One region of the Mycobacterium florentinum genome, then DNA from elsewhere that is predicted to be linked to it. Evidence: riboswitches for the same ligand, from Rfam matches in the RefSeq annotation. Region 1 holds a riboswitch; each other region holds the start of a gene.
The links. Region 1 has a riboswitch for cobalamin ahead of G6N55_RS07130 ((2Fe-2S)-binding protein). Riboswitches for the same ligand answer to the same signal wherever they lie in the genome.
Positions count from the first base shown of each region.

Region 2: linked by a shared signal. The riboswitch ahead of G6N55_RS19940 (CbtB domain-containing protein) and the one ahead of G6N55_RS07130 ((2Fe-2S)-binding protein) in region 1 are both predicted to bind cobalamin.
Region 3: linked by a shared signal. The riboswitch ahead of metE (5-methyltetrahydropteroyltriglutamate--homocysteine S-methyltransferase) and the one ahead of G6N55_RS07130 ((2Fe-2S)-binding protein) in region 1 are both predicted to bind cobalamin.

Region 1 covers NZ_AP022576.1:1,515,190-1,518,455, forward strand. Annotated here, with positions in the region: gene recX (recombination regulator RecX) at 1-424, opposite strand, end outside; gene recA (recombinase RecA) at 390-1,433, opposite strand; cobalamin riboswitch at 1,597-1,727, shown strand; gene G6N55_RS07130 ((2Fe-2S)-binding protein) at 1,770-2,447, shown strand; gene G6N55_RS07135 (DUF3046 domain-containing protein) at 2,462-2,656, opposite strand; gene G6N55_RS07140 (glycosyltransferase) at 2,680-3,266, opposite strand, start outside.
Region 2 covers NZ_AP022576.1:4,212,370-4,215,635, reverse strand. Annotated here, with positions in the region: gene G6N55_RS19950 (histidine phosphatase family protein) at 1-361, opposite strand, end outside; gene G6N55_RS19945 (CbtA family protein) at 358-1,161, opposite strand; gene G6N55_RS19940 (CbtB domain-containing protein) at 1,168-1,377, opposite strand; cobalamin riboswitch at 1,339-1,533, opposite strand; gene G6N55_RS19935 (YbjQ family protein) at 1,535-1,912, opposite strand; gene clpC1 (ATP-dependent protease ATP-binding subunit ClpC) at 1,991-3,266, opposite strand, start outside.
Region 3 covers NZ_AP022576.1:4,969,072-4,972,337, forward strand. Annotated here, with positions in the region: gene metE (5-methyltetrahydropteroyltriglutamate--homocysteine S-methyltransferase) at 1-1,586, opposite strand, end outside; cobalamin riboswitch at 1,725-1,938, opposite strand; gene G6N55_RS23665 (SDR family oxidoreductase) at 1,971-2,612, opposite strand; gene G6N55_RS23670 (SDR family oxidoreductase) at 2,632-3,266, opposite strand, start outside.

The DNA.
Region 1 (3,266 bases):
GCCGGCGGGTGAGCCGTGCGTCGTCGCCGCTGAGCGTGTCCCGCCGCAACTTGGCCCGCACCAGTTCTTCGGCCCGGTCCCGCTCGGCACCGGCATCAATGCCGGCCAGCACGGTGGTGATGACCTCTTTGTCGACGCCCTTGGTGTGCAGCTCGGCGGCCAAGGCGCGCTTGCTCTTTCCCGCGTGAGCGTGCCGGGACCGCACCCATTGTTTCGCGAAGTCCTTGTCGTCTACCAGCCCGACGGCGGCCAGCCGGTCGAGCACCCGGGCGCTGACGTCGCCGGGGTATCCGCGTTTGGCGAGCTGGCCGGACAACTCGGCCCGGGTGCGTGCCCTGGCGGTGAGCAGGCGCAGGCACAACGCCCGCGCCTGCTCTTCGCGGGAGGGATCAGAAGTCGACGGGAGCGGGGAGGACGTCGTCATCAGCAGTCACTACCGCGCCAATGCCAAGCTTTTCCTTGATCTTCTTCTCGATCTCGTTGGCGATGTCGCCGTTCTCCATCAAGAAGTTGCGGACGTTCTCCTTGCCCTGACCGAGCTGCTCGCCCTCGTAGGTGAACCAGGAACCGGACTTGCGAATGAAGCCCTGGTCCACACCCATGTCGATCAGCGAGCCCTCCCTGCTGATGCCGCGGCCGTAGAGGATGTCGAACTCGGCCTGCTTGAACGGCGGTGCCACCTTGTTCTTGACGACCTTGACCCGGGTGCGGTTACCGACCGCGTCGGTGCCGTCCTTGAGGGTCTCGATCCGGCGCACGTCCATGCGCACCGACGCGTAGAACTTCAACGCCTTTCCACCCGTGGTGGTTTCCGGGCTGCCGAACATCACCCCGATCTTCTCGCGGAGCTGGTTGATGAAGATCGCGGTGGTTCCCGAATTGTTCAGCGCGCCAGTCATTTTCCGTAACGCCTGGCTCATCAGCCGGGCCTGCAGCCCGACGTGGCTGTCGCCCATCTCGCCCTCGAGCTCCGCGCGCGGCACCAGGGCGGCCACCGAGTCGATGACCAGAATGTCCAGCGCGCCCGAGCGGATCAGCATGTCGGCGATCTCCAGGGCCTGCTCACCGGTGTCGGGCTGGCTGACCAGCAGGGAATCGGTGTCGACGCCGAGCTTCTTGGCGTAATCGGGGTCCAGGGCGTGCTCGGCGTCGATAAACGCCGCGACGCCGCCGGCGGCCTGGGCGTTGGCCACCGCGTGCAGGGCAACGGTGGTCTTACCCGAGGATTCCGGGCCGTAGATCTCCACGACCCGGCCGCGCGGCAGGCCGCCGATGCCCAGGGCCACGTCCAACGCGATGGATCCGGTGGGAATGATCGAGATCGGTTGACGTGTCTCGTCGCCGAGACGCATCACCGAGCCTTTGCCGTAGCTCTTCTCGATCTGGGCCATCGCCAGTTCGAGGGCCTTTTCGCGGTCGGGCGCTTGCGCCATGGTGTCTCTCCTGTAGTCGTCGTTCTCTGACCGGTATCGGTCGGTTGGCCGTGACACTAGAGAGACCCACCGACAAGTCATCGTCGAACGATCCCCACAGTAGACGAACACCTGTTCGATTCAAGTTCGACACGCCGCGGGCGTTTCGTGTGGCAACATCAGCTACCGACAGGGCGCCGACGGCCCGCATGAACCTTGAGGAAACCGGTGCGAATCCGGTGCGGTCCCGCCACTGTGATCGGGCACATCTTCTCCACCCGAGAGCCAGATACTCACCGTCGGCGCTTCCTCACTAGACGCTGGGGCGGATCTCCCCAGAGAGGCTGGATGCGCCGCATGGATATCTCCGGCGAGCTTGCCGAAATATCTTCCTACAGGGGGTTTTTCGCGCTGACCGTGGGCGGCGCCGCGGCAGGATGGCACCCGGTCCGCCAGGACTACGCCGACGGCTTTGCCGGTTTGATCGACACCACCGCAAAGCGTTACAACACGACGGACCTGCGGATCGGCGCCTCGCTGGTTCACCTCGGCCACGCCACCCGGCTGTGGTCCCCGGTGCTGGCCTGCGCGTTGGCCCACGGCGTCGTCCCGGACCTGCAAGACCTGCAACGTGCCGACGATGGGGCGCAGCTGCGCCTGCCCGAGCCCATCGGAGAGCAGGTCGCGCACACCTCGGCGGAGTTGTTGTATCGCCTTGTGGTGCAACACCATATGCAGCCGTTCGCGGCCGGCCTGCAGGTCAAACTGGCGCCCGCCCTGCTGGCGGGCAACATCGCGTCGGCGCTCGTCGGCGCGTCACGGGCGCTGCTCGCGGCCCGGCCTGACCTGCGCGCGCGGATCGTCGAGAGCACCGAATCGCTGCTGAACACCGGCGTGCTGTCCGGGTCCGGCGCCATCACCGGCTCACATCTGGGGTTCAAGCGCGACAGCTGCTGCCTGTTCTATCGCCTTCCCGGACGATCGGTGTGCGGCGACTGCGTATTTCGCCAGGCGCCCCGGTCCGGCCGGCGTTGAGTGTGGTTAGCGGCTCACCACTGCTCGCGGGGCACGTCGAAGTCGACGCACAACGCCCGCCAGACGTCGCGGGGTTCGATGCCGTCCTCGATCGCCTGGGCGGCGGTCCGGCCCTCGAAACCCGGCAGCACGTGATCTACCAGCACCGATGCACCGTAAGCGGCGCCAAACCGCAGCACCACCCGCTCGTTGAACTCCGTCAGCCGCACGCCAGCCAACATACCGAGCCCGGTCATTTCACGAGTGCCAGCGCTTGGTGGCATACCCGCACCGGGTCGGCGACGCGGTGGATGCCGGACGCCGCGGTGCGCGCGGCCTCGCGGTAGCCGGGCGTCGCCAGCACGTCATTGACCGCCTCGACGAGCGCACCGGCGGTCAGCGGCCGGATCAGCCGCGCGCTCCCCTGCCGCGCCACCCGGTTGGCGATCTCCCACTGGTCGCCGCCGCCGGGAACCACCACCAGCGGCACCCCGGCCAGCAGCGTCTTGGCGACCATTCCGTGGCCGCCGCCGCAGATCACCAGATCGGCGTGCGCCAGCAGCTCGTCCTGACGTCCCAGCCCGACGGCGGCCCACGGCGGCACCGTCAGATTCGGACCGTCGAGACGCGACACCAGCAGGCGCGACCCCGCCGGCAACGTCTCCCCCGGCGTCAGGCACCCCAGCGCGACTTCGGCCAGCCCCTCGGTGCCGATCAGGGCGGTCGACGGTGCGATGACAACCACCGGCCCGGTGCCGGCCGGCACCTCGAGGATGTGATCGGTCGGCTCGAAGTGCAGCGGCCCGACCACTACGGCCTCGGCCGGCCAGTCCGGGCGGG
Region 2 (3,266 bases), 2.7 Mb from region 1:
CCACCCGTTCGGTGAGCTCGACGATGGACTCGCCGCCGTGCGGCGCCGCGGCCGGCTCGGTCAGCCACACCTCGAGGTCGGCCGCGGGCACGGCCGCAAGCGCCTGCCCACGCCAGCGCCCGCAGTCCAAGTCGGCCAGCCGCGGCTCGATCGTGGCATCCAGGCCCAGCAGCCGCGCGGTTTGACGGGCGCGCTGCTCGGGGCCTACAAGGTGGCGCGAGCCCGGGACATCAAGGCCCGCAACGGCTTCAGCCTGTCGACGGCCGGCGTCGTTCAGCGGCTCGTCGGCCGGAAATCGCACGCCTGCCATCGCATCGGTCATCGCGTGCGACACCAGGGTCAGCCGGGCGACCTCCGTCACACCGCGATGCTCGATACCCGTCCGCGCTCGGCGCGCTCGCCCAGCAACCGCCCGGCGAGCGTCGCGAAGACCAGGCCGATGCTCACCCAGAGCAGCAGCTGCGTACCCAACGACAGCACCCGGAATTCGTAGAGGACATCGGCGGGAAAGCCGGGGTAGATGATCGCGCCCGAAGCGTCGCGCAACGGTCCGGGCGTCTCGTCCACCGTCGGCAGCAACTCCGTCACTACCACGAGGGCCACCAAATAGGCCCCGGCCGCGAGCAGCCGTCCGTTCCATACGCCGAATCGGTCAGCCAGCCGGCCGGCCAGCCATACCGCCGCGATCGCCAGCAGCACCGACACCAGCACCATCAGCAGATACCAGCCGGTGCGGGCGGCGATCGTGTCGGACTGGCCGACGGCGGGAGGATTCGGCGGATATTTCAGGAACGGAACCAGGTACACCGCCACGAAGGCCCCCGCCGCCAGAAGCAGCGAAAGCTGGTGTGGCGCAGGGCTTTCCGTGCGGCCCGCCGTGCGAGCATAGACAACGCAGAACACCACGGCGAACAGTGCGCCCATCGCAATGCCGAAAATCAGCACACCAAAGCCGAGTCCGGGGTTGGCCTGCACACCGCGGGTGAACAGCTCGGCGCCGTGCTCGTGCACACCGTGCGCATTCTCGGCGTCGGTGCGACCGTCCTCAAATTCGATCGCGCGGGCAATTACCGGTTCGGCACACAGACGGGCGAATACGAATGCCAGCACGGCGCCGATTGCGCCCGCCAGCAGCCCGCGTCCGATCAGACGCTTTTCCACGCCGGGTCAGTGGCAGGGGAAGCCGAGGAGGTGGCGCGCATCGTGCACGAATTCGTGCACATGCGTGTCGCTGCCGAACACCGACACGGCACCCTGATCGACGCCGACGAAGTAAATCGCCATCAACGCCAGGAAAGCGGTTGCCGCCAACCAGAGCGCGGCACTTGCCGCCGACAAATCAATCGAGCGACTGCCGGTCGTCTCGGTACTGGACACTGTTGACTCCTTCTGGGAATGACGCGTCCCACTTGGGTGACGGGTTGCGGGTCTGACTTTTCACAGTGGCGCGACCGTTCTGGAATTTCACCAGATTCCGTTGCCCGTCGTTAACAGTCGTCAGTCTAATCTGACGCGGCGGCCGAACAAACAACAATCACTGCGCAGGCCCGCCACCGTAGCCGAGCTGGCTGGCCGTGTACTTCGCCCCGTCCGTGACCGGGACCGCCTCCACGGCAGTGCCGTAGGCACAGATCTCGGTCCAGACGTCGCCGATTTCGGTGGTGTCGAATCGCATCGCGACGATCGCGTTGCCGCCGCGGTTGCGCGCCTCGGAGATCAGCCGGCCCATCGCCTCGTTGCGGCTCTCGGCCAGATTTTTGGTCATCCCCTGTAGCTCCCCGCCGAACATCGCCTTGAAGCCGGCGCCCATCTGGGAGAACGCATTTCGCGATCGAACGGTCAGCCCGAACACTTCGCCGCAGACACGCCGAATCTCCCAGCCCGGAAGGTCATTGGTGGTCACGATCAGCACAGGTAAGCCCCTTAGTCCTCAGCACAGCAAAACGGGTGGTTAGTCCGGTCAGAGACTAACCACCCGTTTGCTGTAGTGCTACGGGTTCTCGGGGGCGGCGTGCGCTCCGGCTTTCTGCAGCTCCGACTCGGCCGGCGGCTTGCGCGCTCCGGTGAACGTGAACACCGCGTCCTCGCCGGTGCCCTCGCCGTCCCAGTTGTCCACGTCGACGGTGACGACCTGGCCGGGTCCGACCTCGTCGAAGAGGATCTTCTCCGAGAGCTGGTCCTCGATCTCGCGCTGGATGGTGCGCCGCAGCGGGCGAGCACCCAGCACCGGGTCGAAACCGCGCTTGGCCAGCAACGACTTGGCCTTGTCGGTCAGGTCCAGGGCCATGTCCTTGCCCTTGAGCTGGTTGGCGACCCGGCCGATCATCAGGTCGACCATCTGGATGATCTCGTCGCGAGTCAGCTGGTGGAAGACGATGATGTCATCGATGCGGTTGAGGAACTCAGGGCGGAAGTGCTTCTTCAGCTCGTCGTTGACCTTCTGCTTCATCCGCTCGTAGTCGTTCTCGCCGCCACCCTGGGTGAAGCCCAGGCCGACCGGCTTGCTGATGTCCGACGTACCGAGGTTGGACGTGAAGATCAGCACGGTGTTCTTGAAGTCGACCGTGCGGCCCTGCCCGTCGGTGAGCCGGCCATCCTCGAGGACCTGCAACAGGCTGTTGTAGATCTCCTGGTGTGCCTTCTCGATCTCGTCGAACAGCACCACGGAGAACGGCTTGCGGCGCACCTTCTCGGTGAGCTGGCCGCCCTCTTCGTAGCCGACGTATCCCGGCGGGGCACCGAACAGCCGCGACGCGGTGAAGCGGTCGTGGAACTCGCCCATGTCGATCTGGATGAGCGCGTCGTCGTCGCCGAACAAGAAGTTGGCCAGCGCCTTGGACAGCTCGGTCTTACCGACACCGGACGGGCCGGCGAAGATGAACGAGCCGGACGGCCGCTTGGGGTCTTTCAGCCCGGCGCGGGTGCGGCGGATCGCCTTGGACACGGCCTTGACCGCATCCACCTGGCCGATGATCCGCTTGTGCAGCTCGTCCTCCATGCGCAGCAGCCGGGTCGTCTCCGCTTCGGTGAGCTTGAACACCGGGATGCCGGTCCAGTTGCCCAGCACTTCGGCGATCTGCTCGTCGTCGACCTCGGCGACCACGTCGAGATCGCCTGAGCGCCACTGCTTTTCACGCTCAGTCCGCTGGGCGACCAGAGTCTTCTCCCGGTCGCGAAGGCTGGCGGCCTTCTCGAAGTCCTGGGCGTCGATCGCCGATTCCTTCTCCCGGCGCGCGTCGGCGATCTTCTCATCGAACTCACGCAGG
Region 3 (3,266 bases), 2.8 Mb from region 1:
ATCACGTCGCCGTAGAGGACCGGCGGACGCACGCAGCGACTGCCGTAGGACTGCACCCAGCCGTTCCTGGTGGCGAAGAACCCGTCCAGTTGCTCGGCGAAGTACTGCACCATGTCGTTGCGCTCCGGCTCACCGTGCACCAGCACGTCGAGGCCGAGTTGTTCCTGCAGCTTGATGACGTCGGAGATCTCTTGCTTCATCCGCCGGTCGTATTCGGCCTCGTCGATCTCACCGGCGACCAGCGCGGCGCGCGCCTTGCGGATCTCGACGGTCTGCGGGAACGACCCGATCGTGGTGGTCGGCAACGGCGGCAGGTGCAGCCGCGCCTCCTGGCTGGTCCGCCGTTGTGCGGCGTCGCCGCGATGCACGCCGGACGCCACGATCGAATCGAGTCGGGTCCGGAGTCCGTCGTTGTGCAGCCGCGGGTCACTCGTGCGGGACGCGACCGCGCCGTTGGATGCCTCGATCTCGTCGGCGACGGCCTCGCGGCCCTCGTGCAGGGCGCGTGCCAAAACGACGACTTCGTGCACCTTTTCGGCACCGAACGCCAGCCAGCTGCGCAGCGCGTCGTCCAGGCCGGTCTCCGGCTCCAGCGAGTACGGCACGTGCAGGGTCGAGCAGGACGTCGAAACCGCAACGCTGCCAGCCGAATCCAGCAGGCTCGTCAGCTTGGCCAGCGCCGCCTCGAGATCGGTACGCCAGATATTGCGACCATCGACGACACCGGCCACCAGGGTCTTGTCGGCCAGCCCGGGCACCGCGGCGATCGCGGTGCCGGCACCGTAAACCAGGTCGACGCCGATCGCCTCGACGGGTGTGCGGGCCAGCGCCCCCAGCGAGTCGCCGGGGTCACCGAAGTAGGTGGCGACGTAGATGGCGGGCCGGTTGCTCACCTTGCCCAGCGCGTTGTAGACCGCCTCGGCCAGTGCGGGGGCGTCGGGGGAGATGTCGGTGACCAGCGCCGGCTCGTCGATCTGTACCCACTGCGCGCCGTTGTCGGCCAGCAGGCTCAGCAGCTCGGAGTAGATTCCCACCAGCTCCTGCAACCGCTCGATCGGGGCGCCGCCACCGTTGACGGCCTTGCTCAGCAACAGGAAGGTGATCGGGCCGACGACAACCGGGCGCGCCGGAATCCCTTGCTCGAGAGCCTCTTTCAGCTCGGAGAGCACCTTGTCCGGGTTGAGCGTGAACTTCGTCGCCGGCTCGATCTCAGGAACGATGTAGTGGTAATTGGTGTCGAACCACTTGGTCATCTCCAGCGGCGCGACGTCCTTGTTGCCACGCGCCGCGGCGAAATAGCGGTCCAGGTCGTCGGTAACCTGCGCGGCCCGGGCCGGCAGCGCGCCGAGCATGACCGCGGTGTCGAGCACCTGGTCGTAGTAGGAGAAGGTGTTCACCGGCACCGAGTCCAGGCCGGCGTCGGCCAGGCCCTTCCAGGTGTCGCGGCGCAGGGTGGCGGCGATGTTTTCGAGTTCGGATCGGCTGGTACGGCCTTTCCAGTAGCCCTCGGTCGCCCGCTTGAGTTCGCGTTTCGGTCCGATGCGCGGAGAGCCGACAACGGTTGCTGTGAATACTTGGGGGGTCACGATATTCGTCCTTTAATCGGCGTGGTGGTCACCGCCAACGGACCTGCAGCCAATCCGGATGCGGTTTGCACCTGAGTACCAACCACAACGGCTGCAGCCTAACGCCCATTCCACGAGGCGATGAGCCGCCGGACGCGGGTGCGCCCGGCACAGCCGGCAGGTCTCCGGACTCGCAGGCGCGCACCGGGTGGTGCTCCTAGTGGCCGTCGCTTCCCAGTCGTACTGACCAGTGCCATATGACGGCGTTCGTTCCTGCATACCGTTGCGGGACAGTCCCGGATTCTCACCGGGTTCCCTCTTGCGAAGCGTTACTAACGCTGCTTCGTTCGATGCCGGCGCCGCGGGGTTGCGGCGCAAGCAGACCAGCTGCGAGATGCAGTTTAGTCAGCCTGCCAGCGCCTGCGCGATCGGGATGTCTCCGTTGTTGAATTCGATGGTCCGCCGGATGGTCGAATCGTCGGCCAGCGCGGCGGCCACGACGAGCGCGACATCGGCGCGCGACACCGAGCCCTTGCCCTGGCCGACGACGATGCGCCCGGTCGCCGGTTCCAGCGTGAGCCGGCCGGGCCCCAGCACCGTCCAGTCGAGCTCACTGGCCCGCAGGTGGGCGTCCGCGGCGGCCTTGGCCTCTGCGTAGGCGAAGAACGGATCATCCTGTGGGACGCCATGATTGGGTCCAGCACCGAAGTAGGACACCATCACGAACCGCTTGACGCCCGCGTGCGCGGCGGCGTCGATCACCCGGATCGCCGCGTCACGGTCGACGGCATAGGTGCGCGCCGGGTTGCCGCCGCCCGCGCCGGCCGAGAAGACGACCGCGTCGTGCCCGGGCAGCAGATCGGCCAGCGCGGCGGTGTCCAACTGCTCGATATCGGCGACGACCGGATCGGCGCCGGTGGCAGCGACGTCGCCGGAGTGCTCGGGATTGCGGAAGACGGAGCTCACCCCGTCACCGCGTTCGGTCAGGATGCGGGCCAGCTGCAGTGCGACCTTGCCGTGCCCGCCGAAGACGATGATGCGTGCCATGCCTCCGACGGTAGCGCCGTCAGAGTTTGACGCGGCCCATGATGATGTCGATGATCGGCTTGCCCGGCGGGTAAGCGTTGGTCAGCGAGGCCATCGTGTGGCCGTAGTCCACCAGCACCGTGATCCCGTTGACGCCGAAGGCCGCGGCGCTGTTCAGGAAGGCCATCACATCGCCCATCTGCTCCGGCGTGTGGACCTTGGAGCCGGTCTCTTCGCGGTAGTCCTGGGCGAAGGTGAGCCACAGGTCGGCATTGGCCTGGGCCAGCGGGGTGTCGGTCGGGCCCGGGCAAATCGCGTTGATGCGAATGCCCTTCTTCAGCAGGGGAAGACCCTGGGTGGCCACGTAGGCGTTGACGATCTTCTTGCTGGTGCCGTAGTGGATGATGCCTTCGGCTTCGTGCGCCTCCGACCAGGCCACGGCGGCCGCGTAGTCCGGTGTGGCCAAGAACTCGGTCAGCAGTTCCAGGTCGTTCTCCCAGCCCATCCCGGCGACCGACGAGATGAAGCAGATGGCCGAACCGGATGGAAGCTGGTTCTTTTCCAGCAGCCGGTCGATCAGGTGGCGGTGCCCGATGAAGTTGATCTTCAGCAGGTCGGTCGCGCCGTCGGCAACACCGGCCGCCGAGAACAGGGCGTGGACGGGGCCGTCCAGCT